4 regions of the Lysinibacillus sp. GW823-FHT06C08 genome follow, and region 1 is predicted to be linked to each of the others. Evidence: riboswitches for the same ligand, from Rfam matches in the RefSeq annotation. Region 1 holds a riboswitch; each other region holds the start of a gene.
What was found. Region 1 has a riboswitch for cobalamin ahead of nikA (nickel ABC transporter substrate-binding protein). Riboswitches for the same ligand answer to the same signal wherever they lie in the genome.
Positions count from the first base shown of each region.

Region 1 (7,885 bases):
CGACTCAGCAGAACGGAAGCTAGTACAGGAAATCTATGCTCAGTTAGCGACAACCGTTCCAGCAGCAAAACTAATGCTACAAACATATTTTGAAGCATTATGCTCCTATGAAACATTGATTACATTGCCTGTCCAAGGGTTTGGTTTAGATTTCGTACATGGCTATAAAGGGAATATGGAGTCCCTTCGAAAATTTGGTTTCCCTCAGGATAAAGTTTTAGCTATTGGTATTGTTAATGGTCGTGATATATGGCGTTCCAACCTAGCGGAGGCTAACGCCACGATTCAAGCTATTGAAAAGCTTAGCGATGCTAAGGAATTGTGGATTCAACCCTCAAGTAGCCTTCAACATGTGCCAATATCTACTTCACTTGAAAAGAAGCTGGACCCTGTTCTCAAACAAGCACTGGCGTTTGCTGATGAAAAAATCGAAGAGCTTATTGAGCTCACTAAATATAGAAAAAATCAAGACGGAACGCTACGTCATAATTTCTCAGCAAGTATGAAGGCCATTGAAGCACTAAAAAATCATTCAATTCGTCAAAATAAGATTATCCAACAAGCCGCTCAATCCTTATCAACAAAGGATTTTGAGCGACATAATGATTTTAGTCAACGTCAAAAAATACAGCAGCAGGCATTAGGACTACCCCTTTTCCCAACAACGACAATTGGCAGCTTCCCTCAATCTGATGAGGTGAAGAGAAATCGTAATGCTTGGCGAAAGAAACAATTGTCGAATGAAGACTATGAAGCATTTATTGAACTGGAAACAAAGCGCTGGATTCACTTGCAGGAGGATCTTGATATGGATGTACTAGTTCATGGAGAATTTGAACGGACAGACATGGTTGAATATTTCGGTGAGAAATTGACGGGCTTTGCCTTTACTGAAAAAGCATGGGTTGTTTCGTATGGCTCTCGCTGTGTGAAGCCTCCAATTATTTATGGAGATGTAGCATGGTCTTCAGCCATTACCGTGAAAAAGTCTGCGTATGCCCAAAGCTTAACGAAGCGCTTTGTAAAAGGGATGCTGACAGGGCCAGTGACCATTTTAAATTGGTCCTTTGTACGCGATGATATTTCTCGAAAAGATGTGGCTTATCAAATTGCATTAGCACTTCGCAGGGAAGTGGAAGCACTAGAAGCGGCTGGCATCTCCATTATTCAAGTGGATGAACCAGCACTCCGTGAAGGGTTACCTCTTCGTAAAGAAGAATGGGGGGCTTACTTAGACTGGGCGGTCAATGCCTTCAAGCTTGCTACATCAAGTGTTAAGGATGAAACACAAATTCATACACATATGTGTTACTGCGAATTTAACGATTTCATAGAACCCATTAGCGCGCTAGATGCAGATGTGATTTCTATTGAAACATCACGTAGCCATGGAGAGCTAATTTCTTCCCTTCAAGTAAATCCTTATACAAAAGGAATCGGATTAGGTGTTTACGATATTCATAGCCCACGTGTGCCGAGTGAAGGCGAAATGTTAGCCATTATGAAAGATAGTTTACAAGTTCTAGACAAACATCAATTTTGGGTTAATCCTGACTGTGGCTTAAAAACAAGGAAAGAGCCAGAAACAATCGCGGCTTTAGCTAATATGGTAGGTGCTACTAAAATATTGCGTCAGGAGGTGAAGGAATCTATATCAAGATAACGAAAACAATATAATAAAAGGAGTTAAAGAAAGATCAGGTCATCTACCTGGTCTTTTTGTATAGAGGTTTTATTATATTCAGAAAATAAAATTGACGTGAACATTTCAGCATGTTATGTTTATTACTAATTTCAAATATTGCATTACAAGTTTGAATGAAAGTATTTTTCATTCAATTAAAAGGAAAATGGGTGTAAATCCCATGCTGTCCCGCAGCTGTAAATGAGGAGTTTTGTTTCGATTACCACTAAGTTCTTTCTTGGTAAGGTGAAGCAAAATGATGAATCATAAGCCAGAATGCCTGCTTGTAAGAAGATTCATTGATGATCTACGAAAGATAGGGAGATGGATGGAAGCTTACGTATTTGTAGGTTTATCTGTCCTTATTCTTGTGGAATAAGGTTTTTTTATGCCTTCTTTCTATTCAATTTGTAGATATGAACAGGGAATAGAGATAGGAGACAAAAAATGAGATGGACGAAGTATTTACTGCCTTTCCTGCTTGTTTTGACCTTGAGCTTTCTTGCAGGTTGTACAAGCTCAGAAAAGGACAAAGGAAATTCAGCACCAACAGAACAAACAGATGAAAAAATGATTACGATTGGATGGCCATTAGATGTAGGGCCATTAAATCCCCATACATATTTACCAAATCAGATGACTGCTCAAGCCATGGTTTATGAATCTTTAGTGGCGTATAACGATGATGGCACAATTACACCAAAGCTAGCAGAAAGCTGGGACATCTCAGAGGATAAAACTGCTTATACGTTTCATTTACGCAAGGATGTTAACTATTCGGATGGGACTGCCTTTAATGCTGATAATGTGATTCGCAATTTTGATGCAGTATTAGCGAATCGTGACATGCATTCTTGGATGGGTATGGTCAACCATATTAAAGAGGTCGTCAAAGTAGATGAATCAACAATACGTTTGCAATTAGATGAACCATATTACCCTGTGTTAAACGAATTAGCCTTTGTCAGACCTTTCCGTTTTTTAGGGGATAATGGCTTTCCAGACGGTGATGCGACAAATGATTCCATTCAATCAGCTATTGGCACAGGACCATGGGTATTAACAGACTATAAAAAAGATGAATATGCATTATTTAGCCGTAACGAACATTATTGGGGTGAAAAACCTCTCGTAGATAAAATAAAGGTTAAGATCATTCCAGATTCGGAATCCCTTTCGTTAGCCTTTGAAAATGAAGAATTAGATGTCATTTATGGTCGAGGGATTATTAGTTTAGATAACTATACGTACTTAAGAGATAGTGGCAAATATAAAACAGCTACATCTGAGCCGCTGTCTACGAAAGCATTACTGTTCAATACTCAGTCAGGACCGTTAGCTGAGCTAAAGGTTCGACAAGCTATTCAATATGCTATCAATAAAGAACAAATGGTAGACAATATTACACATGGTACAGAAAAAGTGGCAAACACGCTATTCTGGAATGCCATTCCTTATGCCAATATTGATTTAGCGCCCATTATATATAATCCTGAAAAAGCGAAGAAATTGCTAGATGAAGCGGGCTGGACGCTACAGAAGGGTGAAAAAATTCGTTCGAAAAATGGTCAACCCCTTACATTAGATTTAATCTATATTGCTACTGATGCCATTCAAAAACCTATGGCGGAATTAATGCAAGGCGAGCTAGCAAAAATAGGGGTACAGTTAAATATTGAAGGGGCAGATGTTATGGTTGGTCTGCAAAAATTAATGGATGATCAGGTTGATATTAACTTCTGGCGAACAAATGGACCGCCGACTGATCCACATAGCTTTGCAAATGAATCAGCTACGCCAAATGCTAGTGGTGTATATGAAGCAAAATTAGGCTTACCAAATGCTCAGGAGATCGATACAAACATACATCAATTATTAGTCGGTACCGATGAAGAGGAACGCGTGCAGCTATATACGGATATTTTAACAATGTTCCACGATCAAGCATTATTCTATCCAATATCGTATGAAACAAATAATGTTATTTATCAACCATATATGAAGGATTTTGCACCACGTGCTTCTGAGTATGACATTCCATATGCGCAAATGGATAAAGAAAACTAAGTATGAAAGAGAGAGTGTGTCGAAATAGGGCAACTCTCTTTTTATCATCGGATGAAATAGGAAGTGACGGCATGTACGAATCGACTTGGATGTTTTGTGTAAAAAGAATTCTCACTCTACCATTTGTATTAGTAGGCGTATCTATTCTGACCTTTGTGTTTATTCGTTTCGTACCAATAGAACCGGCAGAGGTCATCCTTCGACTCTCAAGAATTGCCCCAACACCAGAGGCTATACAAGCTTTACGAGAAGAATTAGGGACAGACAAGCCTTTTATCATGCAGTATCTGCTATGGGTAAAAGGCATTTTACAGCTAGACTTTGGGACATCTTTTGTTAGTAAATTACCCGTGGCTCATGAGCTATTTGCTAAACTACCCGCTACCATTGAATTAGCTTTAGTAGCATTTATCCTCATTTTAACTTTTAGTATTCCATTAGGGGTTGTGAGCGCATTATATAAGCATTCCTTTATCGATAAAATCATTCGATTATTTACAGTCCTAAGTGTATCCATTCCAACATTTTGGTTAGGGTTTATCCTACTCTATCTTTTCAGCTTAAAACTTGGCATTTTTCCAACGAATGGAAAAGGTTCGATAGCACATATAGTTTTACCGGCCTTCACCTTAGCTTTACCTACAATCGGATTGTTCTCACAGTTTATCCGCTCTGCCATGATCGAAGAATACGAGCAGCCATATGTAAAATATGCACAGCTTAGAGGCTTGAAAAAATCGGTCATTCTCATTCGACACGTGGGGAGGAATGCTGCTATACCGATATCAACATTGTTTGGGATGACACTCGGAAATTTGCTAGGTGGTGCTGTCATTGTCGAGCAAGTATTTAGTTGGCCTGGACTCGGTCGATATTTAATAGAATCCATAACGAATCGTGATTACCCCGTTGTACAATGCTATGTGTTGGTGATTGCTGTCATCTATGTGCTCGCCAATTTAGGCACAGATGTATTGCATCGTTTATTGGATCCTCATCTGATGATGAAGGATAGGAGAGAGTAAAGTGAACTTAGGACGTATACATATGAGAAGATATATTAGTCTCACCTTACTGATTTTTATTGGTTTACTCGGACTGTTTGCCCCACTCATTATGCCTCATGACCCTTTAGCAGTCGATATTTCTAAGAAATTTTTAGCACCCTCATGGGACTATCCATTAGGAACAGACCATTTAGGAAGATGTGTCTTCTCCCGATTGCTTTTAGGGATTCGGTATTCTTTAGGTGCGGCGCTCGTCATACAAATAGTTGCTATTCTAGTAGCGATACTATTGGGCGCATGGGTCTCCTTAAAAAGAGGTATAATAGATGCGCTATTTATTCGGGTATGCGATATTTTATTAGCTTTTCCAACACTTGTACTAGCATTTGGGCTTTTAGGTGTATTAGGACCGAGCTTGAAAAATGTGTTAATTGCACTTAGTTTAACACAGCTTATTTATTATTCGAGGCTAATTCGAGGTTTATTTATTGGCATGAATGAAAAAGATTTTATTCTAGCGGCAAGAATTAGTGGTACTACAGGTGCGAAATTAATTATTCGTCACTATCTCCCTCATGTTTGGCCACCGATTGTAACGATTGTGGCATTAGATATGGGGAAGGTCATATTAGAGATTGCGGGCTTTTCCTTTATTGGGCTTGGTGTGCAGGCTCCTACCCCTGAATGGGGAATGATGGTAAATGAAGGGAAGCAATATATCCGCCAACATCCTGAATTAATGCTATATCCTGGGCTTGCTATCGTCCTTGTTGTCCTAGTATGTAATGTTTTAGCAAGTAGTTTGAAGAAGCCTGATCAGTAAAGGGGTAGTTATGAAGAAAGTTTTAGAAGTGAAAGACTTATCGGTCAAAGTTGGAGAACAGAATATTTTATCCTCCATTCATTTAACAGCCTATCAAGGCCGAGTGTTAGGAATTATTGGGGAAAGCGGTAGTGGGAAAACGATGCTTTGCCAAGCTATCATGCAAGCCTTGCCGACTAGAGCACAGATCACCAAAGGGCAAATTTTCTACCATCAACAAGATTTATTGAAGGTAACTGCTGCTCAAATGAGAGCTTATCGTGGTAGACATCTTTCCATTATTATGCAAAATCCTTCGACTGCCTTTGACCGTGTTCAAACCATTGAAGGTCATTTTCGTGAATCATTAAAGGCTCATTTTGTTATAACTAAAAATGAAATAAGACAAATTGCTATTGAAAGCATGTCAAAAGTTAATTTACCTAATCCCGAGCGCCTTTTACACTATTATCCATTCCAATTAAGTGGGGGAATGCTACAGCGTGTAATGATTGCTTTGTCACTGGCAATTCAAGCCTCGGTATATATAGCTGATGAACCAACGACAGCTCTTGATACAGTCAATCAAAAGCAGGTATTGACCTTATTTGACCGTATTCGCTTGGAAACACAGGCAGCCATCCTTCTTGTGACACATGATTTAGGCGTTATTGCTGAACTTGCTGATGACGTGGCCGTGATGTATAAGGGGGAAATAATTGAACAAGCGAATGTCTATGATTTTTTTGATGCACCTCAGCATCCTTATACAAAAAAACTATTACAATCCCGAATTATGTTTTAGAGGTGAAAAAATTGAAGCTACTAGAAGTGAGATATATTGAGAAGAACTATGCACATAGACCGTTCATATTCAAGCGAAGACAGGATGCCCCTGTATTACAGAAAGTATCATTTTCACTTCAGGAGGGGGAATGCTTAGGGATTGTTGGACAAAGTGGCTCAGGAAAAAGCACATTGGGCCGAATTATATTAGGAATGGAAAGGCCAACAGCCGGTGAGATTCTATTTCAAGGGGTTAATCTTTATGATGCCACTAGCCAACAGAAAAAAATGATACGGAGAGATTTACAAGCAGTCTTTCAAAATAGCTATCATTCATTAAATCCAAAGCAGACCATTTTTCAAATTTTAGAGGAACCGTACCTAAATTTCGAGCATTATAGCTCAGCTGAGAGACATTATAAGGTAAAGGAATTACTTGATCATGTAGAGTTAGACAAATCTATTACCGAAAAGTATCCCTCCCAGCTTAGCGGAGGACAACAACAGCGTGTTAACATTGCAAGAGCGCTTGCCTTACACCCAAAATTAATTGTTTTAGATGAAGCCATTAGTAGTTTAGATATGATTTTGCAAAAACATATCATTCAATTACTACAGACACTACAAAAGGATTTGCAACTTGCATACATTTTCATTTCTCATGACCTACAGGCTACACGCTTTATTTCAGATCGCATCCTTGTCATGCAAAATGGTCAGCTAGTAGAGGAAAGTATGAAAGGTGAACCATTTAAGCATTCCGCATCACTTGAGCTATACAACGCGATTTTACCCACTCACCCTCGCGAAAGAATTCACAAGAATACTTTAGAATGAACTGGAATGTCTTTGCGAAGAAAGTCCTTATTAAAATTCTTACATTGTTATTTGGAAAGCTTCGTAAAGGAGCTTTCGAACCCCCATATTTTACCTTCTAGGTTGTTTAAGAGAGCGACCGTCCTCTGTTCCATATTATTCGGAAGTTCTTCCTTACTGAAATAAGTGAGGCTTAAGCTCTCACCATCTTTCATTTCCAATACACCCCTTACATGTTTAGCTCTATACAGGTGAATGACTGTATGGATTTCATCGCCATTCGGATAACAGTAGTAATAATCAGGTCCTGAAAAAACACCGATAAAATCAAACTCTGTAGCCACGAGTCCAGTTTCCTCATAAAGTTCACGAGCAGCAACCTGCTCTAATGTTTCGTTTATTTCCATTGAGCCGCCAGGTAATCCCCAATCCAACGTATCTGAACGATGTTGAAAGAGTATCTTCTTATCATCATTAACAACAAGAACTGTCGAACCGACGCTTATAATCGGTCTATTACCGATAAGCTTTCTTAATTCTGTTATATAGCCCATCCCGTCACTCCACGTTTCATCGTTATGCAAAATAATTCGCTTTTTTAAAGTAGACTTCATAAATATAGCTTCATTGGGATTGATTAACAATCTTTTTTTGAGCGAAATAATGCTTAAATATGCAGAATAGTTCGTCAAAAATGAAAAATAGCTTTTTATAATCAGTCTT
Region 1 covers NZ_JBXAHN010000008.1:212,360-220,244, forward strand. The annotation lists gene metE (5-methyltetrahydropteroyltriglutamate--homocysteine S-methyltransferase) at 1-1,663, shown strand, start outside; cobalamin riboswitch at 1,794-1,986, shown strand; gene nikA (nickel ABC transporter substrate-binding protein) at 2,132-3,751, shown strand; gene nikB (nickel ABC transporter permease) at 3,823-4,776, shown strand; gene AC1Q6O_RS18205 (ABC transporter permease subunit) at 4,799-5,581, shown strand; gene AC1Q6O_RS18210 (ABC transporter ATP-binding protein) at 5,592-6,365, shown strand; gene AC1Q6O_RS18215 (ABC transporter ATP-binding protein) at 6,368-7,183, shown strand; gene AC1Q6O_RS18220 (NUDIX hydrolase) at 7,231-7,716, opposite strand.

Region 2 (4,786 bases), on a different contig from region 1:
TGTTAGTTTTCGAGCCAGAACATCAACAACAATTATACGTATTATCATTATCAGATGAATAACAAACGGGCGGGCATCGGCTTTTACAGCGGTGCTTGCCTTTTCTAATAAAACTAAATGAGGAGTGACGAAATGACGACTTTTGATATTGAGCGGATTAAAGAAGATACGAAGCGATTACGTGAAGCTAAAGAACGAGAAGATAAGGAGCGTGGCTATTGTATATTACCGAGAAACACTTACGCACCAAAGGTTAGCGATCAATTTGCGCTAGAAGTATACCGCCGCTATTGGGACGAAATCAAAAAATCTATGACAGATTATGCAACGCTACTTTTAGCAGCTAAAGGAATCAGAGCATTAGGAGAAGATGCGAAGCTTACCGAGTGGCTAGACATTCTTTCTGTTGCTAAGTTTTGTAGAGATAAACATCTACGCCTACATTTTAGCATTATTGCTCAAGTGTTTATACCTACAGTCGTTAGCGGGCAACATCATCCGGAAACGAACTACGCAAATCTAGCGCAATTAATAGCTAATGTATTTAGTAGATACCCGCCTAGTATTCAGTACGATAGCAACGATAACTACAACGGAGATTTTGAAGGATACTATGCGACAAAACGCGAGGAGGTATTGGAATGGAAACAGACGTATTGCATCGAGAATTAGACGTTCTCCTAGCCGATTGCGAGCAGAGAGAGCCGTTTCCGCCAGTTAGCGATAAGTGGGCTTATGAGTGCTACGACAAGCATTTTCCCGAGATTAAACGCTTCTTGGTAGATTACGCAACTTTACTTTTAACGGCTAAAGAGGTCGTAGCAATTGATGAGTCCCAGGAGATACAGCGGTGGATTGAAGAACTAACGATTGCGGGAGAGTGCTACGAGGACACCTTACGTTACACATGCTTTTATTTAATCGAGTTTTTACTTAAGCCGTGTATTGACGGCAATTCAACGCAAACATATGCAGAACTGGCGGACAGTATTGCCCATGAACTTTCTCAATACGAATATAGGCCTACCGATTTATTCCTCGATGAATACGACGGAAACTACACTGAATACTACGAACGAAAACGAATGGAGATGGCGGAATGGCAAGAAAATTAGACGATATTTTAAAGGAATTGACGATGGATCAAGCGAAGGCTGCTGAATTGATGTATGAAAACGACTTACTGCCGATTGGCAAACGTAAATCATTCACAGATATCGCAAAAGAGGTAGGGGTGTCTGACCGTTCACTACGTAAATGGCGCCAATTACCGGCGATGCTTGAGTATAAATCAGCTGTCACAGCTACGTATTTAACTGACAGTCGTACTCGTATTATGCAAGCGCTAGTACGCGAGTGTGAGGCGGGTAATGCCTCAATGATGAAGCTATATATGCAAACGGAGGGTATGCTTATTGACCGTGCGGAACTAGACGTTAAAACGCATGCGGTAGATGAAGCTGCGGTTGCTGCACAGTTGGCTCGCATTAAACAAGGGCTAAATCGTTGATATATCAGCGTTTTAGAGCGGTAAAGTATTAAATTGGCGGTGGTTGGCTTCGGCTGACTGCCGTCTTTTTTTTGCGTTAAAGGAGCGTTAGGGCTTCCGACTGATTCCGAAATACGGGGAAAACATCGGGCGGAAGGCGCTGGCGCATATGGGTACTCGCAAACAAATCGTTATCTGACAATTTATCCGATATTTTATACAGCTTTTTATGCAGTATTGTAACGTATGTACAAACAGGGATAGTCGCAAGAATTGCAGTATATCAACGGTGTATAAGATTGTGTATATCTTGTTTTTACATAAAAGTTATGAAAGTCAGTAGAATCAGCATTTTGTAGGTGTTTTTAGTTTACATAATCAAGCTTATGGGAAGTTGAAAATGAATATTTATTCATTTGATATTTATTGCGTCAATTAAACGTTGGATAACTCGAAAATCCCCCCAAGCCACCGACTTCCTACAGGCGCTTTCTGCTGTCCGATAATTACAGATACCATTTTCAAAACAAGCCAGTTTTTTTCGCTGTCAGACGTATCGAGAATCGTTGAATCGGATAGTTGTGCTGGTGGAATCGTCTGAATGTCGCAAAAGATATTAGTTATATATTACTTTAATTGAAAATTATAGGACTTTATTACAGTGATTTAACTTGCGTTAGTTTTGCGTCAATGCTATTTCTCTGTATTTTAACTATACCGCTAAGTGCAACCAAATAGTATCAGTCGACTTTCCTTTGTTTTTTGGCGTAACTAATTCGGATAATTTAGCGGATATTTACAAAAATATATTTGCGCTAGAATATCGAAGAGAAAGTGAGGTAATTAAAAATGTGGCATAGGGAAAATATTTTAACAGCAGACGTTAGAGCAGCGTTTAATTTAACCGAAGGTCAAGTGAGATCAATCGTAATGGCTATGAGAAAAAAAGTTGGAATTTTTACGACTAAAGTTGGCGGTGATTTACGCTATAATGCCCGTGAGGTAAGTGTTATAGAGTTCGTTCGCACTCGAATGAACGAGAATTATTTACTAGATGATGCGTGTGATTTAGCAGTATTAACGCATTATGGGAAGGATGAAAACGATGTAATAAAACAGTATCTACTATCTGAGTTACAACGAATAGAAGGCAAAGAATGAGAAGCTGGAAAATATTATGATATTTGACTTTAGAAAAACACTACTTTACAATTGATTTTAGTAATCTAATAGGAATGTGGAGTACACTCGATTCCTATGACAACTGAATAGCGTGTAGTAATAGGTGTAAATTGCGTGCAATTTGCTTAAAAGGGAAGTCGGTGTGAATCCGACACTGTCCCGCAACTGTAAATGTGAGCGACTTTTCAGCAACCACTGTCAAATGATGGGAAGGGGAAAAGTGGCGATGACCATGAGTCAGGATACCTGCCTAGTTACGAGTACACACCATAAACCTACGAGGAATAGGAGGTGGCATGTTGACAAAACAGAATGCTCTGTTCGTCACAGTACGTCATACGCCCAAAGTTCATGAAAGGGTTCATTTTAGAACTCCTTCACATTTACTTAGGGTTTGTTTGGCATTGTGTGATGAAGCACATTAAAGCGAAGGATTTCCTCAAACATAGTAGGAAGTCCTTTTTGTTTTGAAAATATGTACGCAAAGGGGATGCACATAGGATGAATATTCATGCAACGACAACACAGGAAACGCCTTTTGTAGATATGACGATTTGTAAGCAGCCACGGACAGAAATTGCTAAGAAAGCGAAAACAAGAATGGTGGTCGAATCACTAATTGATCAATTATTAGCAACGAGACTGATTCGCAACAATCGTTTTTTTGAGCAAATCTTATATAATAAAGACATTATTTGGATACAAAATGGGGAGGTAGAAGGCCATCTTTTTGCTCAGGCGAATTTAACGGATCAACTGAAAACGAAGACGAATAGCTTTATGATGTATATGCCAACCAACCCTATTGTTTATGAGGTGAATGGGGAGCAGTACCACTTAATTACACGCATTGATTCAACACGAGCAAAGCCTAATCTTGACCGTCTTTCACAGGAGCCCAATCCAGTGTTAAGCGCTGCACGTGTCAATGATTTACTATGCTCGATTGTCATACGTTTTTATGAAACGTATATGAACGATTTAGAGCAAATTCCTCATCAGGATAAACTAATTGCATTTGCACAGCAGGAATACACGCAGTTTCTTCAAGCCGTTCAGGAATTAAATGATTATCACTTTAATTGGCATCCACGTGGGAACGGCCACGAGCTATTATTAACATTAATTGATCAACTACAAATATTAAAAAGTCAGCCTGGAAAAGTAGTTATCGACTTCACGAATACGCAAGGTTATGTGGTGGTTGAACCTGCCTATCCGGTGCACAAGCCTTCAAAGAAAGCTGTTGGTGCCATATAAAAGCAAGCCCTCCATGAAGCGGAGGGCTTGCTTTATTTTTTGTAGGGATATTCTACCTTCATCTGAAGTACTAGTTCAACAGATTTGCCATGCTAGTACATGAACTTAGCTCTGACAATGCATGGCTGCTTGCGCCTCTTGCCAAGGGACAGAATAGCCTTTACCTTTTGAACAAAAAATGCTGGAAGAACTGTATTCAGGGTCGGCATTTTTATCATAGCCTATTTGAGATATTACTTCTTCTGCATGATGACACACATCATAGCCATCAAATTGGAGGGTAAGCGCACCTTTCCCATTTGTATAGGCGGCAAAAATCGTGCTATAGCTCATGAAGGTCGCTACTGGTGCACGTCCTGTTAATACAACGTCTGTTTCAGTGAGTACAGGGTCGTCGAAGGTGCCAGCAGCCTGTTGAATGTCGGTCATCATACGGCCAATAAAGTCATTGGAAGCCTTCATTTTAAAGCGATAATACGGCTCAAGCAGGACGTTCTGTGCTTGTTCCAGTCCTTGGCGCAGTGCTCGGAAAGTGGCTTCTCGGAAATCACCGCCAGACGTATGTTCATTATGTCCACGTCCCGTTAAAAGCGTAAAATGAATATCTGTTACTGCGTAGCCTGTGAGTAAGCCATGATGATCACGTTCAAACAAATGCTTCTCTACGAGGCGCTGGTTGCCCACTGATAAATCATCTGCATGGCAGGCATTGCTAAAGGTAATGCCAGTCCCACGTTCATTTGGCTGCATTAATAAATGAATTTCTGCATAATGCTTAAGTGGTTCAAAATGTCCGTAGCCTGTAACGGTTGTCGCAATTGTTTCCAAATATAATATTTGCGGCTCTCCAAAAGA
Region 2 covers NZ_JBXAHN010000002.1:305,795-310,580, forward strand. The annotation lists gene AC1Q6O_RS09285 (DUF2577 family protein) at 1-62, shown strand, start outside; gene AC1Q6O_RS09290 (hypothetical protein) at 133-672, shown strand; gene AC1Q6O_RS09295 (hypothetical protein) at 642-1,115, shown strand; gene AC1Q6O_RS09300 (phBC6A51 family helix-turn-helix protein) at 1,100-1,510, shown strand; gene AC1Q6O_RS09305 (hypothetical protein) at 2,339-2,650, shown strand; cobalamin riboswitch at 2,756-2,939, shown strand; gene AC1Q6O_RS09310 (hypothetical protein) at 3,173-3,931, shown strand; gene AC1Q6O_RS09315 (elongation factor G) at 4,037-4,786, opposite strand, start outside.
Region 2: linked by a shared signal. The riboswitch ahead of AC1Q6O_RS09310 (hypothetical protein) and the one ahead of nikA (nickel ABC transporter substrate-binding protein) in region 1 are both predicted to bind cobalamin.

Region 3 (8,768 bases), on a different contig from region 1:
TCCCTTACTTCTTTTTCATGCTCCTCATTACTCAAATTATTTCTGGCATGAAGTAATACTGGCCTCAAGGATTCAACGGATCGCCCGAATGCATTCATCCATTCATAGCGGGGCACCATCCAAGTATGGAAATGATGAGTCGTATCTTCGTTGTAAAAATAATAAACGTATTCAATGCCCAATACTTCCCTTTGAGCTTGTCTAATTTTTGTTAAGAGATTGATGTAATCCAGTTTTTCGTCATTATTTAATTCATCGAAGCAATGGATGTGACGCTTTGAAGCTAAAATAACTAATCCCTTGATTGGATAAGCTACATCCTGGTGGGCGTGAAAATAATCCGTTTCAATGATAACACCACCATTGGGCTTGACCTGTCCACTTATGATGGCACAGCTCAAGCAATCAACTTGAGCAATTTCTCCACTCGATAATCGTATGTTGCGCATCAATATCTCCCCTAAATATAGAAATAGCACGGTCTATCAAAACCGTGCTTTTCCCATGTTATTTACGCTCAAAAATTTGATATTGGAAAGTATAGCCTTCTGAAGCTGTTTCGGGCTGTTCAGCAGAAACCTCTACAAACTTCTCCTCATAGCTCGGAAAAAAGGTATCGCCCTGAAATGAATGATTGATTTTTGTAATATATAAGCGATCTGCCATTTCCATTGATAAACGGAAAATTTGCTCACCGCCAATAATCATGATTTCCTCTACATCCCCTGCTATCGCTATTGCTTCTTCTAGGCTCGTCACAGTTTCAGTGCCTTCTGCGTGATAATTTTCATCTCGTGTAATAACAATATTGCGACGTCCAGGTAGTGGACGACCAATGGATTCAAACGTTTTTCGTCCCATAATCATTGGCTTGCCCATTGTTTTGTTTTTGAAATACTGCAAATCTCCCGGTAAATGCCAAGGCATTCCGTTATTATAACCAATTACATGGTTGTCATCATGTGCCACAATTAAAGAAATCATACTGTCCCTCCAAATACTTTCTTCCCTTTTATTATAAACACAATTCGTTGATTTCACCTCTATTATGAAAGAATTTTCTTTTTCTAAAATTAAATCCTAGTAAAATTATATGAATAGTTTATAATGTAAGTAATAAACGTCACGATAAAGGACTGATGAGGATGACTACTTTAAGAAAAGAAGCTGTTCATTATATTCAAGATCAACAAGTTGCTACACCCTACTATCAAGTTACACCACAGGAAGCTCGCGCGATGCGTACGGTTACGCCATGGCAATCACCCCATAAGCCAATATTAGCGGCGATGCAAGATCAACTAATTACCATGCGTGATGGGGCTCAAATTACGCTACGACTTTATATACCTACTCATGATCAACCATTACCTGTTATTGTTTATTATCATGGCGGTGGCTGGGTATATGGTAATTTAGAGTCTGTTGATGCTGGCTGTCAGCTTTTAGCAGACCAAGCGCAAGCAATTGTCGTTTCAGTGGATTATCGTTTGGCTCCTGAATTTCCTTTTCCAACTCCATTGCAGGATGCCTACGATAGCTTAGTATGGGTGCATGACCATATCGAAGCATATGGTGGCGATGCTGCTCGGTTGACCGTGGCTGGGGACAGTGCTGGCGGAAATTTAGCAACGGTCGTGGCCTACTTAGCTGTAACTTCAGGTGGACCATCATTGCAAGCACAAGCACTCATTTATCCTGTTACGAATGTGGATTTTACGACCGTTTCCTATCAGGCTTATGGAGAAAAGTTCGGCCTAGATAAACAGGGCATGCAATGGTTTTCTCAACACTATACAGATGAATTGAACTTTACAAATCCATTGGTGTCTCCCCTACTGCTCGAGGATGTAAGACGTATGCCTAAAACACTCCTCATTGCAGCAGAGGCAGATGTCCTCTTTGATGAAGGTTTAAGTTATGCCCAAAAATTGTCTGACTCTGGAGTACCTGTGGAGCATATAACCATGTCTGGTTTAATTCATAGCTATTTTAGCAAAATGAATTATTTTGAAGAGGCAACAATCGAAACGGTGGCAAAAATTGCTGAATTCCTGAAATAAGTTTGGCTATCCCATCCAAACAGTGCGATAATAAAGCAAAACGTTTTTAAAGGATGACAACATGACACAAATAATTGCACTACAAATAAAACAGCCTTTTGCTGATCAATTAAAAAAAGGCTACCCATTAATTTCAAAAGATGCAGTGGATGCACGACAACTACCTTACGAGCAAGGGACTCTACTTAAGCTGATGGATCACCATAATCGTTTTATTGGTACAGGTTACTACGGTATTCAAAATAAAGGGATTGGCTGGGTCCTGACGACAGATATAAATGAAACCATTGATAAAGCTTTTTTCATTAAAAAATTCAAAAAAGCTATACAGCTACGAGAAGCATTCTTCCAGAATGAACATACAACAGCCTTCCGTGTTTTCAATGGCGAGGGTGATGGTATCGGTGGCCTAACGATCGATTTCTTTAATGGCTACTATATGGTGAGTTGGTATAGCGAGGGTATTTACTCATTGAAAGAAGTCGTTTATGAGGCGCTTGCTGAAACCATCAACTACCAGGCCATTTATGAGAAAAAACGATTCGATAGTAAAGGGCAATATATGGAACAGGATGATTTTGTCATGGGGACTCCTGGCGAATTTCCAATCATGGTTAAGGAAAATGGGATGACCTATGCAGTCCATTTAAATGATGGTGCGATGACTGGAATTTTCCTTGATCAACGGGAAGTACGATTAGCTATTCGTGAGCGCTATGCGAGCACAACAAATATGCTAAATACCTTCTCCTACACAGGGGCATTTTCTGTAGCAGCCTCGCTTGGAGGAGCTACTAAAACAACAAGTGTCGATGTTGCAAAGCGCAGTTTAGCCAAAACGATTGAGCAGTTTAGCGTCAATCAAATTGATTATGAAGCGCAGGATATAAAAGTAATGGACGTTTTTCATTATTTTAAATATGCACAGCGTCACGAATTAAAATTTGACCTTGTTGTATTAGATCCACCAAGCTTTGCCCGCACAAAGCAAATGACGTTCTCAACGGCGAAGGACTATCCAAAATTACTGAAGGATACGATTGCGATTACAGCCAAAAATGGCATTATTGTGGCTTCCACAAACAACGCAAGCTTCGGTATGAAAAAGTTTAAAGGGTTTATCGACCAAGCATTTAAAGAGACTCGTACACGCTATAAAATTGTAGAGGAATACGGTTTACCAAAGGATTTCCGTGTGCCTCGTGAATATCCTGAATTTAATTATTTGAAGGTCGTTTTTATTCAAAAAATGGACTAACTCATCTGGAATCACACTTTGCTGTGGTTCTTTTTTTCTATAAAAAATGGCTTAAGAAGTATGTTCACTTCCTAAGCCACCTCTTTTTTAAAGCTTTTCCACAAACCAATCTCGTATATATTCGAGACGATGAATTCTTAATGTTGGCTTTCCGCTTCTTGACAGTTCATGATTAGCTTCAGGGAACCGGACGAATTTCGTTTCTTTTTTCCGATACTTCAAGGCGATAAATAATTGCTCCGCCTGTTCAATCGGACAACGATAGTCTTTTTCACCATGTAAAATAAGCAATGGTGTTTCAACATTGTCTACATATTTCAATGGTGAATGATGCCATAGCTTCTCTATATTTTCGAGCCCCGCTTGAATTTGCCAGTCTGTAAAGTAATAGCCAATATCACTCACTCCTGCAAAGCTAATCCAGTTTGAAATAGAGCGTTGTGTAACTGCTGCCTTAAAGCGGTTGGTATGCCCAACAATCCAGTTGGTCATAAAGCCACCATAGCTCCCACCTGTTACACCTAGTCGAGTTGGATCAATGAACTCATATTGCTCTAAAGCATAGTCCACTGCAGCCATTAGGTCTTGATAGTCATTGCCACCATAATCACCACGTACTGCATCCACAAACGTTTGTCCGTAGCCATGACTTCCGCGCGGATTTGTATACAGCACCGCAAAGCCTTGAGCAGCTAGGATTTGGAATTCATTAAAATAAGTGTTGCCGTACATCGCATGTGGACCACCATGGATTTCAAGAATAAGAGGATATTTCTTCCCTTTTTCATAGCCCACTGGCTTCATGATCCAGCCATTGACCTTCCAGCCCTCAGCTCCTTCAAACTCAATGCTCTCTGGCACAGCTAACTCTTTCGTCTTTAAAACGTCTTCATTGACTGTCGTCAATCGTTCTTTTTCACCCGTTTTTAAGTTGACGTAATATAAATCGCCCGGATTCGTTGTCGTACTTATGGCGACAACGGCTTGATCATTTTGAGCATCTAATGAAAAACCATAAACGTATTGATCATCGTGAATAGCTGGATAAATTTCACCATCTACATTCCCAAAGTAAATTGCCGCATTGCCGTGATCCGTTACTTGGAAATAGAAACTATGATTATCATTCATCCATTGTACACTTGGTGCTGCTACCCCTTGCAGGAAATCACCGATGACATAGTCACCGACAGGGGCATCAAATTCACTTGTTGCACAGTTTAGCAGATTTTGTTCCATATCATAAATCCATAGCTTCGCTTGTGTGGCATTTTCAAACTCACGTTTTCCTCCAACAAAGGAAAGGAAGCGGCTATTAGGCGACCAGGACGTTTGGTAATAGGAGCCAATCCCCTCTGTTACCTTGCGACTCTGTTTTGTTTCTAAATCGAATAAATAAATATCCGCATTAAACGAAAAATCTAAGTCCTCTGCTTGATCTGCTAAGTACGTAAGATAACTGCCATTTGGCGACCATGTACTCAGATGGAAATCCTCGTTCCCTTCTGTCACTTGCTTTAAGTCACCAGATTTTAAATCGACAATGGCAATGTGAGTATGCTGGTCCATATCCATAAATCCACCCGCATCCGACTTATGTTTCATCTTATCGATTTCGAGTGGCTTGAGTTCTTTTTCTTCTTTCTTGTCATCTTCAGCTTTGTCTAAGATAGTTTCATCTTTACCTAGCAAAACTGAAAAGGCAATTTTCTCTCCACAAGGAGACCAGACAGGCGTTGACGCACCGTTTTTGCAATACGTCACTTGCTTCGCCTCTCCCCCTGTTTTCGACAGTACAAAAATTTGCGGCTTGCCTGATCTTGTCGAAGAAAAAGCAATTTGACTGCCATCTGGCGACCAGACAGGAGAGCTTGTCCGATCGTTACCATATGTCCATTGCTGAGGACGTTTGTCTTTTAAATTTAAATAAAACAAGTTAGATACATAGTCTTTTTTCTTCTCATCAATACGTGTCTCTACATAAACTACCTCAGTCCCATCAGGTGAGAGCTGTGGATCTGCCACTGATTTCAAGTGATAAAGATCTTCTGGTTGAATCCCTTGTTTAGTTGTCATGTTCTTGCTCCTTTGTATTGTCATTTTCTATGCTCTACTACAATATTTCGACACCCTAAGTATTTTTCCTGCTACTCTATTGATTTTTTTACTAGTTCCCAATCAGCATTCATTTTTGTTCTGCGATAAAATTTATAAAAAGGTTCATTGGAACGAGCTTGGTTTTGATAGAGACGAATGATTTGTAGCAAAAAATCCTCAATATGATCAATCCCTACCCTTTTCGCGAAGAGAGTACCCGCCTGTGCCTTCGCCCCCATAGGGATGGCTCCTACATAAACATCAAAGCTCTCATGCTGATAGACTAAACCAATATCATCATATGTAGGATTATAGCAAGCCGATGCACAGCCATTCACATTGACTCGTACTCTTGCAGGCACAGTTATACCGTCCAATGCCTGATAGAGTTGTTCTGTTTGAGGAACTGCCTCCATTTTTTCTCCATCACAAAAATCACATGCCTTCATGGCAATATGAGGTCCTGAGGAAGCAACAAACAGTCCAGCCTCCTGTAAGGCATGGGTCGCTTCTGTCAGTTCACTAGAGGGGATCGATAATAATATGCTATAGGAGGCCGAATATTTAATGGCCCCCTTCTCCCCTACTATTTCAGCTATTTTTTGAAATTGGGCTGGCGTATAATGCTTATTAATAATGCCAGGGCTTACCGCTAATCGTGCATAACCACCTTGCTGATTTAGAGTTTCGAACGTTTTATCTGGTATGTTTTGACGAAATGCATTCATTGTTATCGCTCCTTAAGAAAAAGGAGCTAGCAAAGCGCTAGCTCGAATGTTTTTAAAAGTTGGCTGGGTAGAAGCCCTTGGCTAAAATTTGAATGGCCGCTGCAGCACGTACCCCTTCAGATGCCGCTGAAAGTGGAAGAATGACAAAGCGATCATTTTTGACTGCTTCCATTTCCTTCAACGCTGGATCATTTTTTAAGAATTTTATCTTTTGTTCAGCAGTTGTTTCGCCATAATCAATGACAACCACCACCTCTGGATTGCGATCTACTGCATCTTCCTTCGATACCGTTGTCCATCCTGACTCCACATCTCCAAAGATATTTTGACCGCCAGCGATTGTTACTAGCTCATTCATAAAGTTTTGACCAGCCGTGAATACGTCTTTATCACCACTGTCAAAGACTAGCACACGTAAATTTTCACTGTCTTTTGGTAATTTTGCTTGAACTTCTTCGACATCTTTTGTCATTTGTTCAATTAATGCTTCACCGCGATCTTCCACGCGGAATATTTCCGCGATATGACGAATATCCGTGAAAATATCTTCTAATGTTGGCTTTGTCATATTGGAAGCCGTATGTAAATACGTATGAATTCCTAATTCCTCAAGCTCCTCTGGTGTTCCAACACCTTTCTCACCAAAGCCACTTTTCCAGCCTGCATACAAGAAATCTGCCTCGGCATCAATGACTTGCTCCTTTGTTGGGTATTGATCTGAAAGAACTGGAACTTTATCGTAGGCTGCTTGAAGCGGCTCGTAGATTTTATCATCTAAATAAGCTGTCCCTACCATGGAATCCTCTAAGCCTAATGCAAGCATAATTTCTGTTACATGCTGATTTAAGCTAATGGCCTTTTTAGGTGCTTCCTTATAGGTTTGGGTAGTTTCATTATTTTCAATGATGACCTCAGTTGTTGTCGCCTCAGACGGTTCAACTTTTTCAGTTTGCTTTGCTGATTCAGGCTTGTCCTTTGCGCCACACGCTCCTAATACAGCGATTAAGGCGATGACCATGACTAGCCATATACTTCTCCATTTTTTCATGTCCTTTTCTCCTTTGTTGTCATAAATATAGAAAGAAATCAGAGACTTCTTTGCTACTAGGATAATTGGAAGGGCATAAAAAAACCCTCTTGTCGCCAAGAGAGTTGCATAGTGAAAAAACGGTATTAGTACCTTTATCACTATCCCCATCCTCGTGGTTCTTAGTTAACATACATATACTGGCAGGTATCCTGGCTTAGGTTCATCATCTATACGCCTTCCCATAGTTAAACTACAGTGGCATGCTGTATAGACTCCCCATTTACAGTTGCGGGACAGCATCGGAATTGCACCGATTTCCCTTTTAAGCAAATGACAAATGCCATTTGCACCAATATGTTCTAATTATGCTATTGATAGACTAGCAGTTCATGCGTTAATTCGCAATCAGTAATAGAATGCAAAAAATATAATCATCATTATATTAGCACTATTTCGACAAAAAGACGAATCATTTTACAAGAAATAATTGTGCTAGTATTCTGATACAATGAGAAGATAGCTACTTATAGAAACGAGGATTTATTATGTACAAGACGATTGGGGTTCTTGCTCATGTTGATGCAGGAAAAACAACCTTTTCTGAGCAAGTGCTTTTTCATACAAATAGTATTCAAGCGCGGGGACGTGTCGATCATCAGGATGCCTATTTAGATAATCATGAGCTTGAGCGCAAACGGGGCATTACGATATTTGCCGAGCAAGGACGCATGACTATTGGCGACGATACATATACGTTGATTGATACACCAGGACATGTCGATTTCTCCCCAGAGATGGAGCGTGCCATCCGTGTCATGGATTATGCCATCATTATTATAAGTGCGGTAGAGGGTATTCAAGGTCATACTGAAACGGTATGGCAGCTTTTACGAAACTATCATGTCCCTACATTCTTTTTTATTAATAAAATAGATCGTGACGGAGCAGATGTAAGGGCTGTGATGACCCAGCTCCATAAAGATTTCTCGGAACATGTATTATTCGTCGATGAACCACTTCAGGAGAATTATGTTTCCAGCACAATCATGGAATGGCTGGCGGAGCGTGATGAAAAGCTCCTGGATGCCTTTTTGAATGAAGCATTGGAGCATGGCCTGTGTATGAAGCACCTACAATCGATGATTAAAAATGAATCTGCCTTCCCCTGCTTTACTGGTTCGGCATTAAAAGATGAAGGCATTCAAGAATTGATTGCTCAACTTCCACTCATAACGGGTACTCACTTCGAGCCGGAAGCACCGTTTCAAGGAGAGGTCTTTAAAATACGACATGATGGCCATCAGCGTTTAACATTCATCAAGGCTTTAACAGGCAAATTACATGTTCGAGATGAATTTACGTTTGGAGACCTTACAGAGAAAGTAACAGAAATTCGTCTTTATAACGGCAGCCGTTTTGAAACTGTTCAGCATGTTGAGGCTGGTGAAATCTTCGCTGTTAAAGGGCTCAGCCAGGCACACATTGGCGATCGCATTGGCAGTAACACGCTATCACAGCCCTATGAGCTTGTCCCTACATTACAGGCAAAAGTTCAATATGAGGGTGAGCAACATATTAAAGAAGTATTAAAG
Region 3 covers NZ_JBXAHN010000002.1:310,725-319,492, reverse strand. The annotation lists gene AC1Q6O_RS09350 (HIT family protein) at 1-449, opposite strand, end outside; gene AC1Q6O_RS09345 (dihydrofolate reductase) at 508-984, opposite strand; gene AC1Q6O_RS09340 (alpha/beta hydrolase) at 1,146-2,063, shown strand; gene AC1Q6O_RS09335 (class I SAM-dependent rRNA methyltransferase) at 2,125-3,321, shown strand; gene AC1Q6O_RS09330 (S9 family peptidase) at 3,409-5,397, opposite strand; gene AC1Q6O_RS09325 (precorrin-3B methylase) at 5,469-6,146, opposite strand; gene AC1Q6O_RS09320 (ABC transporter substrate-binding protein) at 6,199-7,194, opposite strand; cobalamin riboswitch at 7,359-7,545, opposite strand; gene AC1Q6O_RS09315 (elongation factor G) at 7,722-8,768, shown strand, end outside.
Region 3: linked by a shared signal. The riboswitch ahead of AC1Q6O_RS09320 (ABC transporter substrate-binding protein) and the one ahead of nikA (nickel ABC transporter substrate-binding protein) in region 1 are both predicted to bind cobalamin.

Region 4 (8,768 bases), on a different contig from region 1:
ATGTGCGGACTTATTTCAAGAAGAGTATTTAATGATGGATTTTGGCTATTAAATTCATAGATTTTGTTACTTACAGGATCTTTCTGCTTTAGGAATGAGATTCATTTATTTATAGAAGGGGTGAAAGGGATGGCTTGGGAAGTTTTTAGTATTATTGGTACAATTGCCTTTGCTATTTCTGGGGCAATTATTGCAATGGAAGAGGAATACGATTTATTCGGTGTTTATATACTCGGTATCGTCACTGCTTTTGGTGGAGGGGCTATCCGAAATTTACTTATCGGGCTACCTGTCACAACATTATGGGGACAGGATATGATGTTTCAAATTGCACTTGCAGCAATTACCATATTTTTTATTTTCCCTCATCATTTGATTCAACACTGGCATCGTTGGGGCAATTTCACAGATGCAATTGGCTTATCAGCATTTGCTATTCAAGGCGCACTCTACGCTGTAAAGCTGGATATGCCGATTAGTGCTGTCATTGTAGCTGCGGTCTTAACAGGGTCAGGTGGTGGAATCGTGCGTGACTTATTAGCTAGACGAAAACCACTTGTTCTTCGTGACGAAGTCTATGGTGTTTGGGCTGCTCTCGCAGGGCTTGTTATTGGATTTGATATTTTTACAGGAGACATTTTCCTTTATATGTTATTTGCGGTAATTACAGCATTACGTATTCTTTCCTATATGATGAAATGGCGTTTACCTTTGCGAAGGTTGAATCGGGCATAGAGTCTATCATTGATTAAATAAGCGCAAATTGTTCCTTAACTATTTGCGCTTAATTGTTTTTCGGTAACTATTTAGCCAAAAGATTCATTGCTTCTTCCAGTGTCACCATATTTTTCATCATTGAGCAAGCAGCATCTAATAGAGGAAAGGCTAGTGTTGCACCGGAACCTTCTCCTAGCCGCATATTCATGTTTAGCATGGGTTCCACTCCTAGTAATTCAGCGGCAATTTTAGCCCCTGGCTCCTCCGATGCATGAGAAGGTATAATAAAGTCCTTTACTTTTGGTTCAATTTGATAAGCAATAAGCGCAGCAATAGTTGAAATAAATCCATCAATCACAACAGGTTTTCGGTAACTTGCGGCTGCAAGGATGATACCAGCCATAGCCCCAATCTCTAGCCCTCCAACTTTAGCTAGAACATCAATGATATCGTTAGGATTGGGCTTGTTGAGCGTAATTGCTTTTTCAATGACCTCTGCTTTATGAGCAATTCCTCCTTGACCAACACCTGCTCCAAACCCTGTTATTTCAATTGAGTCATAGCCAGTCAAAACAGCTAAAATCGCAGTACTCGGCGTTGTATTACCGATGCCCATCTCTCCTGTTCCAAGTAGATTGGCTCCTTTTATAATTTCATCTGTTGCCACACGAATCCCCACTTCAATAGATTGAATGGCCTCCTCTCTAGACATAGCAGGGCCTTGTGCCATATTATCTGTACCATATTTTACTTTATGAACGATTACGCCCGCATTGAGTGGAAGATCATCCTTTACTCCAACATCTACCGTTACAACCTTCGTATTCGTCACACTTGCAATCGCACAAACACCCGTACCTCCTTTTGGAAAATTTAATGTTTGAAATAAAGTAACATCTTGTGGGTTCGTCGTCACACCTTCCTTACAAACTCCATGATCTGCTGCACAGACAATCATCACCTTTTGATCAATCACCGGATATAATTGTCCTGTAATCCCAGAAAGTTGCACAGCAATGGATTCTAATTTACCTAGGCTACCTGGCGGCTTACATAGAATATCTATTCGCTTCCTTGCTTGCTCCCTACTATTTTTATTAGCGCCTTGAATGTTTTGAATTGTGTCATGTAATAATTGCATTGTCATTTCTCCTCTCGTTCTTCATGAAGACAAAATAAAAAGCCTGTAGTTTATTGTCATGACAAATAAACTACAGACTTTTCCATCATCTATATCCACTTAAAGCAAATAGGCAGGTCTCCTGGCTTAAGTTCAACATTTCATAGTACCTTCCCAGCAATGAGCTAGTGGTCTTCACTATTAAACTCCCTTTTACAGTGGCGGGTCCGCTAAAGCTTTTCACTTTATTCCCTATTCTCCCTTAATGGGCACCTAATGCTTGTATTAAACTACTTTTAATCTACGACAGCATATTTCTTCTGTCAATATTTAAATGCGATACTCGTATGCCTATTCTTTTTCTAGCTCGCTTAGCAATGTTGACCCTAATAATAGGACCGCTCCTATTATTTGTAGATGCGTCATTTTTTCTCCAATAATCATCGTTGAAATGACTAATGATGTTAGTGGAGCTATATAGCTAAGTATGGCTATACTTTGCCCTTTCAGCTTTGACATGCCCCAAAAGAACAATAAAAATCCAACCCCTGCATGGACAATACCTAATGTCATTAATAATAGGACTGACTTAAAACTGAGTGTCATAACCTGAAACCCTGTTGTCCCAAGTATATAAAAACAAAGGAAAAAAGCTGCTAAAGATAGTTGAATAATTGTATTTTCCGGTTCTTTTAAGCCACATATACATTTATTTGTAAATGTTAGAGCTGTATAAAAGCATGCGGCGATAAGACTGTAGACAATGCCAATAAAATGTTTACTGTCTCCAGTGCCTTGACTTTGGACAATCAAAAATAGGCCAAAAATGGCCACACAGACATACAGTATTTTTCTGCTAACTAGCTTCTCTTTTAAGACTATTGGAGATAAACAGATTACTAGTACTGGTGCAAAATAATAGCTGAGTGCAGCATTAGCAATTGTTGTTTCTTAGCCTGAAATAAGAAAATCCAATTCCCACATAAGGCAACACTAGAAAGTATTAATCTCCACTTATTTTTGAGAATACTTCTTTTCGTTAAACTTTCCTTTATATAAATAAAAATCACTATCAAAAAACAAGCACCAATCAAACTCATCCAAAAAGCGATTTCACTTGAAAACAAAGGGATATACTTGGCAAAAACACCAACTGCGCCAAAAATAATCATGGATAATACAAACGCTAATTTTCCGCTCATTACAATTCCTACTTTCTACGTATAAGCATTAACCTACACAGTAGAATCTATTGAAAATGAGCAAACTGTTATTGTATGCCTTGACAGTAGATTCTACTGTCAAGACATTGTTGGGGGTGCTATTGAACGAAACATACAAAATCCCTCCTTCACCGATATAATTGTAACATATTTCTGAAAATTATAGAGTACGATTTATAGATAAAGGGAAAAGGAATCGCTAATTACTTCATAGGTATGGATAAAATTTTCTTTTAAGGAGGAGTTAGAATGAATGCAAGAGAATTAAGAAACGCTATTGCAGAGACTTGTGAAAATTATGATAGTCATTACGCTCAGTTAGTGAAACCGATTAATCAGTTATTAATGAATGTTGATGCTTCCATCAGTGAAGAAACAGCGTATGTCATTATGGAAAATTTGAAATTATTTTATAATGGAGATAAATACATGGCGGAATGTCATTTCGATGAGAGTGAAAATTTCTTAAAGGATGGCATTGAGCTTTTACAAAAGGGAGATCTTGCGAATGGCGCTTTACAAATATACGGTGCTGGTTTAAATTTTGCCAGCTATGCTTCAAAGGTTCGCGGGCAAAAAAATGTGAACCCGTACAAGAACTTTGAAAAAAACTTTAGCCTTATCATGGACTCACTCCAAAAATAAGCATATGAAAAAAGAAAGAGTATACACTCTTTCTTTTTTCATTATGTCATTATTTAAATTCTAATTCACCATCGTAAGCTAACATGCCGCCTTCTAGGTTTGTCACATCAAATCCTTGTGCCTCTAAATAAGAACAAGCATTAGCTGAACGACCACCAGCCTTACAAACGATAATATATGGCTTAGTTTCATCTAATTCCTCTAGACGTTCTGGGATTGTCCCAAGAGCAATATGCTGAGCACCAGGAATCATGCCATGTGCAACTTCATCCTCTTCACGTACATCAATAATATATAGGTCTTCATTTGCATCTAATAGTTCTAATAATTGTGTTGTTTCCATTGATTTCATCAAACTCGTCCTCCAAATATCTATTTCCTCTATCATTATAGCCTGTAGCAAAAAAAACAGCCAGTGTGGAGAACACACTAACTGTTTAACAATTTTTTTAAGCTTCTGTCTCTAAAAATTCTATTTGTTTAGCTGGAACGAATGTAGAAATGGCGTGCTTGTAAATTAGGTGCTGCTTATTTTCAGCATCCAATAATAAAACTGTAAAATTATCATATGATTTCACAGTCCCTTTTAACTGAAATCCGTTTAATAGAAATACAGTTACAAAAACACTGTTTTTACGTAGTTGGTTCAAGAACGTATCTTGCAAGTTGATTGATTTCATCAAATAGCCTCCCTACTAACTTTCTACCTCTTCATTCCTATAGTAGCACGTTCTACCAATTTATCAATTAGTAATTTTTAGAAATTTTTCTTTAATTTTATAATTGCTCATCTGTCATCACAAAATGGACATCCATTTTATTGCGGAAATAAGTAAGTTGCCTTTTCGCATAGCGGCGAGAGTTTTGTTTTAAGCTGTCAAGAGCGCCTTCTAGCGAACATTTACCATCTAAATAATCATATAATTCCTTATAACCAATGGCTTGTATAGACTGCACACCTCGGATATTTTGTTGCCATAGCCCTCTGACCTCTTCTAAAAGCCCATTCTCCATCATCAAATCGACACGACGGTTAATACGGTCATAAAGCACGTCTCGTGACATATTTTGACCTAGACCTAAGATCAAGTGATTATAGAGAGGCACTTCACCTCGATTTTGAGCTTCAGCTGCCTTCGATACACCGCTTAATTCTAGCATCTCTAATGCGCGAATGACACGACGTGTATTATTTGGATGAATGGCCTCTGCAGTTTGAGGGTCTAGTTGTTTTAATTTACCGTGCATGGCCTCAGGACCAAGCTTCGCTAATTCATCATAATAGGCTTGACGTGCTGCCTCATCCACTTTTTCATCAGTAAATTGAAAATCAAACAGAACAGCTTGTACATATAAGCCTGAGCCACCTACTATAATCGGTAGCTTATGACGAGCTTGTATGTCAGCAATTTTCGCTCTGACTAGCTTTTGATAATCGGCCACTGAAAATGATTCTGTCGGCTCCAGAAAACTTAATAAATGATGAGGGACTCCCTCCATCTCTTCTTCCGTAATTTTCGCCGTACCTATATCTAACCCTTTATAAACTTGCATGGAATCACCGTTAATGATCTCTCCATTATACTTTTTGGCAAGTTCAATACTTAATGCTGTTTTTCCAGAAGCAGTTGGTCCCACTATTGCTACAACCTCTGCCTGCTGTAATTTATTTTCTATCATATTTTTCTAACCACCGTAATAATAGTTGAAAGACTGCTTCTTGATTGTCTTCATTTAAAATTTCATGTCTCTTATCTTCAAATAAATAAACAGTGACATCCTCCACACCAGCAGTTGCTAATTGTTCTGCCACTGCGTACACGCCTAGTCCCTGTTCACCGACTGGATCTTGACTGCCACTTATCAAAAGTATTGGAAGATCCTTTCTTACTTTGGCAATCTCCTTTTTGCGATTCAATATTGAAAAGCCTGTAGTCAAATCTACAAAAAATTGATTGGTTGGAATAAAGCCACAATATGGATCATCTATATACTTTTGAACTTCTCCCTGTACGGAGCATAGCCAATCATAGGCAGTCTTCGGATTTGGAAACTGCTTATTAAAACTACCAAAACTTAATTGATTGAGGAGCCTGCTTTCTGTCTCTTTACCAAGACCTTTTGCTAAAGCCTTGGATACAATATTACCAATTGCATGTAAAGCTGTAACATTGCCAGTTCCACAGAGCACAACATTGTCTACCTGTCCCCCATACCGTTGGATATAGCGTCTCGTAATGAATGAGCCCATACTATGACCAAAAATAATGAGCGGTTTGTCAGCAACCGGTGCATGTAATTGAGTAATGACTTCATGTGCATCTTCTACAACACGTTCAAAGCCGTTATTTTCAGCAAAAAATCCTAAAGTTCCATTATAAGCAGCTGTTTCACCATGTCCACGATGATCGTGCATCGTCACTACATAGCCGGCATTTTGAAGCGTGTGAGCAAATGTTAAATAACGACCACTATGCTCTGCCATGCCGTGTAAAATATGGATATGTCCAATACATGTCCTTTTAGATTCTAGTGTTCGTGTGAATACAAAATGTCCATCCGACATTTGAATATAACGCTCCATCGCTTATTCCCCTTCTTTCACGAAAATAGTGGCATCCATGATGGCTTGATCTAATTCAGCCATATAAGCATTTCGTTGTTCCTCCGTATAATTCAAGTGTTGTTGCATCACTTGAAGCACTTGTTGCTTATAGAGCTTGACTGCTTCAATGTCAAAATATAGCATGCCAGTACGACGAATAAAGAAGTCACTTGGAGTATAGACCATTTCAGCTTCTAAGCCATATAATAGCATCGCATGTAAAGTAAGTGGCATTGTACTACCATGCTCATGTAAGTATTTTACACGATCAAATAAAGCATCCACATTCGTGCCATATTTTTGGACAAGTTGCTTGGCTTCATCATAATTTAAACCATACTGAACACCCTCTCGAGCTTTATAAGCAATATAATCTGGGAAATTGATGGCGTTAATACCCTTTGCTCCTGACAATGATAATTCTCGAGTGATGGATGCACTCGCATGCTTATAACGACGGGTTTTTACGATTTTATCTACAATCGATTCTGCCATTTGGCGGTAGCCTGTTAGCTTGCCACCTGCTATCGTCATTAAACCACTCGGAGCCGTCCAAATTTCATCTTTCCTTGAAATTTCTGAAGGATTCTTTCCTTTTTCATAAATTAATGGACGAACGCCTGCCCACGATGATTCAATTGTAGCTCTTGTAATATTGGCGGTAGGGAAAACTTTCTTTGCCGCCTCAACTAAATAGTCCACATCTTGCTGTGTTGCAACAGGATGTACTGGATTGCCCTCAAAGACAGTATCCGTTGTACCTACATAGGTTTTACCATCACGCGGGATTGCAAATGCCATACGTCCATCAGCAATATCGAAATAAACTGCTTGCTTTAATGGAAAATCTTTTTGATTCAGGACAATATGAACACCCTTCGTCAATCTTAATTGCTTATTATCAGCTACTTTATCCCTTTGTCGTACATCATCCACCCAAGGACCTGTAGCATTGACAATTTGAGCAGCATGTACATTCAACATGCGTCCTGTTAAATGATCTTCTACTTTAATTCCAACAAGCTTTTTCTTGTCGTAGATGAACTCCTTCATCTCCGCATAATTAAGACAAAGTGCCCCATATTCAACAGCTTTTTTTAATACTTCAATTGTAAGACGTGCATCATCTGTACGATATTCAACATAATAGCCTCCACCCACAAGTCCTTCTTGATTGAGTAAAGGTTCTAATGCTAATGTTTCTTGCACATTTAGCATCGTTCTACGTTCCTGTTTTTTGACACCTGCTAAACGGTCATAAACTCTTAAGGCTAGAGATGTTGTCATTGGGCTAAGGGAACCCTTTTTATATAAAGGCAAAAGCATTTTTTCTGGTGTTGTCACATGAACAGCATTGTCATAGACGATTTCACGTTCACGTCCCACCTCTGCTACAACTCCTACATCAAATTGCTTTAAATATCGTAGTCCACCATGGATGAGTTTAGTCGATCGACTCGATGTTCCAGCAGAGAAATCCTGCATGTCGATACATGCGACGGACAATCCCCTTGAGGCAGCATCCAGGGCAATACCTGCACCAGTAATGCCTCCACCAATGACTAAAACGTCAAAACTATAGTGCTCTAAATAATATAAAATTTTTGGACGATGCTCATATGAAAACATACCTTTTTCCCCCAATAGCTAAGATTTAAAAATTCGTGTTGCCTCTACAGCTCTTTGCCAGCCAGCATAAAGAGCTGTCGCTTGGTCTTTTTCCATTTTTGGCTGGTAGGTTTGACCATTTACCCACAGTGCTGATAAAACCTCTTGATTTGGCCAAAAATTTGTAGCAAGTCCTGCTAAATAAGCTGCACCTAGTGCTGTTGATTCATTGAGTTTTGCCAGTTCTACATGCAACTGTAAAACATCACTTTGGAATTGCATTAATAACTCATTTTTTACAGCACCACCATCTACACGGAGTACTTCAATAGGTGCACCGGCTGCTTCCTCCATCGCATCGAGTACATCCTTCGTTTGATAGGCTAATGATTCAAGTGTCGCACGGATGAAATGTTCTTTAGACGTGCCACGCGTTAAACCAAAAATGGCACCACGAGCATCTGTATCCCAATAAGGTGTACCTAGTCCAACGAAGGCAGGTACAACATAGACACCATCCGTATTGGCTACTTTTTTAGCATAGGTTTCTGAATCCTCAGCAGTCCGAATCATACGTAGTCCGTCTCGTAGCCATTGGATCGCTGAGCCTGCTACGAAAACACTTCCCTCTAATGCATAGGTCACCTTACCATCTATTCCCCAAGCAATTGTCGTCAATAACCCATTTTCCGACTTTACTGCCTGTTGCCCTGTATTCAATAACATAAAGCAGCCAGTACCATAAGTGTTTTTAGCCATTCCTTTTGTAAAACAAGTTTGACCAAAAAGTGCTGCCTGCTGATCACCCGCAATACCGGCAATCGGAATTTTTTCGCCAAAGAAAATACTT
Region 4 covers NZ_JBXAHN010000001.1:923,410-932,177, reverse strand. The annotation lists gene AC1Q6O_RS04295 (trimeric intracellular cation channel family protein) at 130-735, shown strand; gene cobT (nicotinate-nucleotide--dimethylbenzimidazole phosphoribosyltransferase) at 803-1,858, opposite strand; cobalamin riboswitch at 1,953-2,129, opposite strand; gene AC1Q6O_RS04285 (DMT family transporter) at 2,189-2,671, opposite strand; gene AC1Q6O_RS04280 (hypothetical protein) at 2,737-3,039, opposite strand; gene AC1Q6O_RS04275 (hypothetical protein) at 3,310-3,705, shown strand; gene AC1Q6O_RS04270 (rhodanese-like domain-containing protein) at 3,755-4,057, opposite strand; gene hfq (RNA chaperone Hfq) at 4,155-4,385, opposite strand; gene miaA (tRNA (adenosine(37)-N6)-dimethylallyltransferase MiaA) at 4,483-5,385, opposite strand; gene AC1Q6O_RS04255 (alpha/beta fold hydrolase) at 5,372-6,289, opposite strand; gene AC1Q6O_RS04250 (glycerol-3-phosphate dehydrogenase/oxidase) at 6,293-7,939, opposite strand; gene glpK (glycerol kinase GlpK) at 7,958-8,768, opposite strand, start outside.
Region 4: linked by a shared signal. The riboswitch ahead of cobT (nicotinate-nucleotide--dimethylbenzimidazole phosphoribosyltransferase) and the one ahead of nikA (nickel ABC transporter substrate-binding protein) in region 1 are both predicted to bind cobalamin.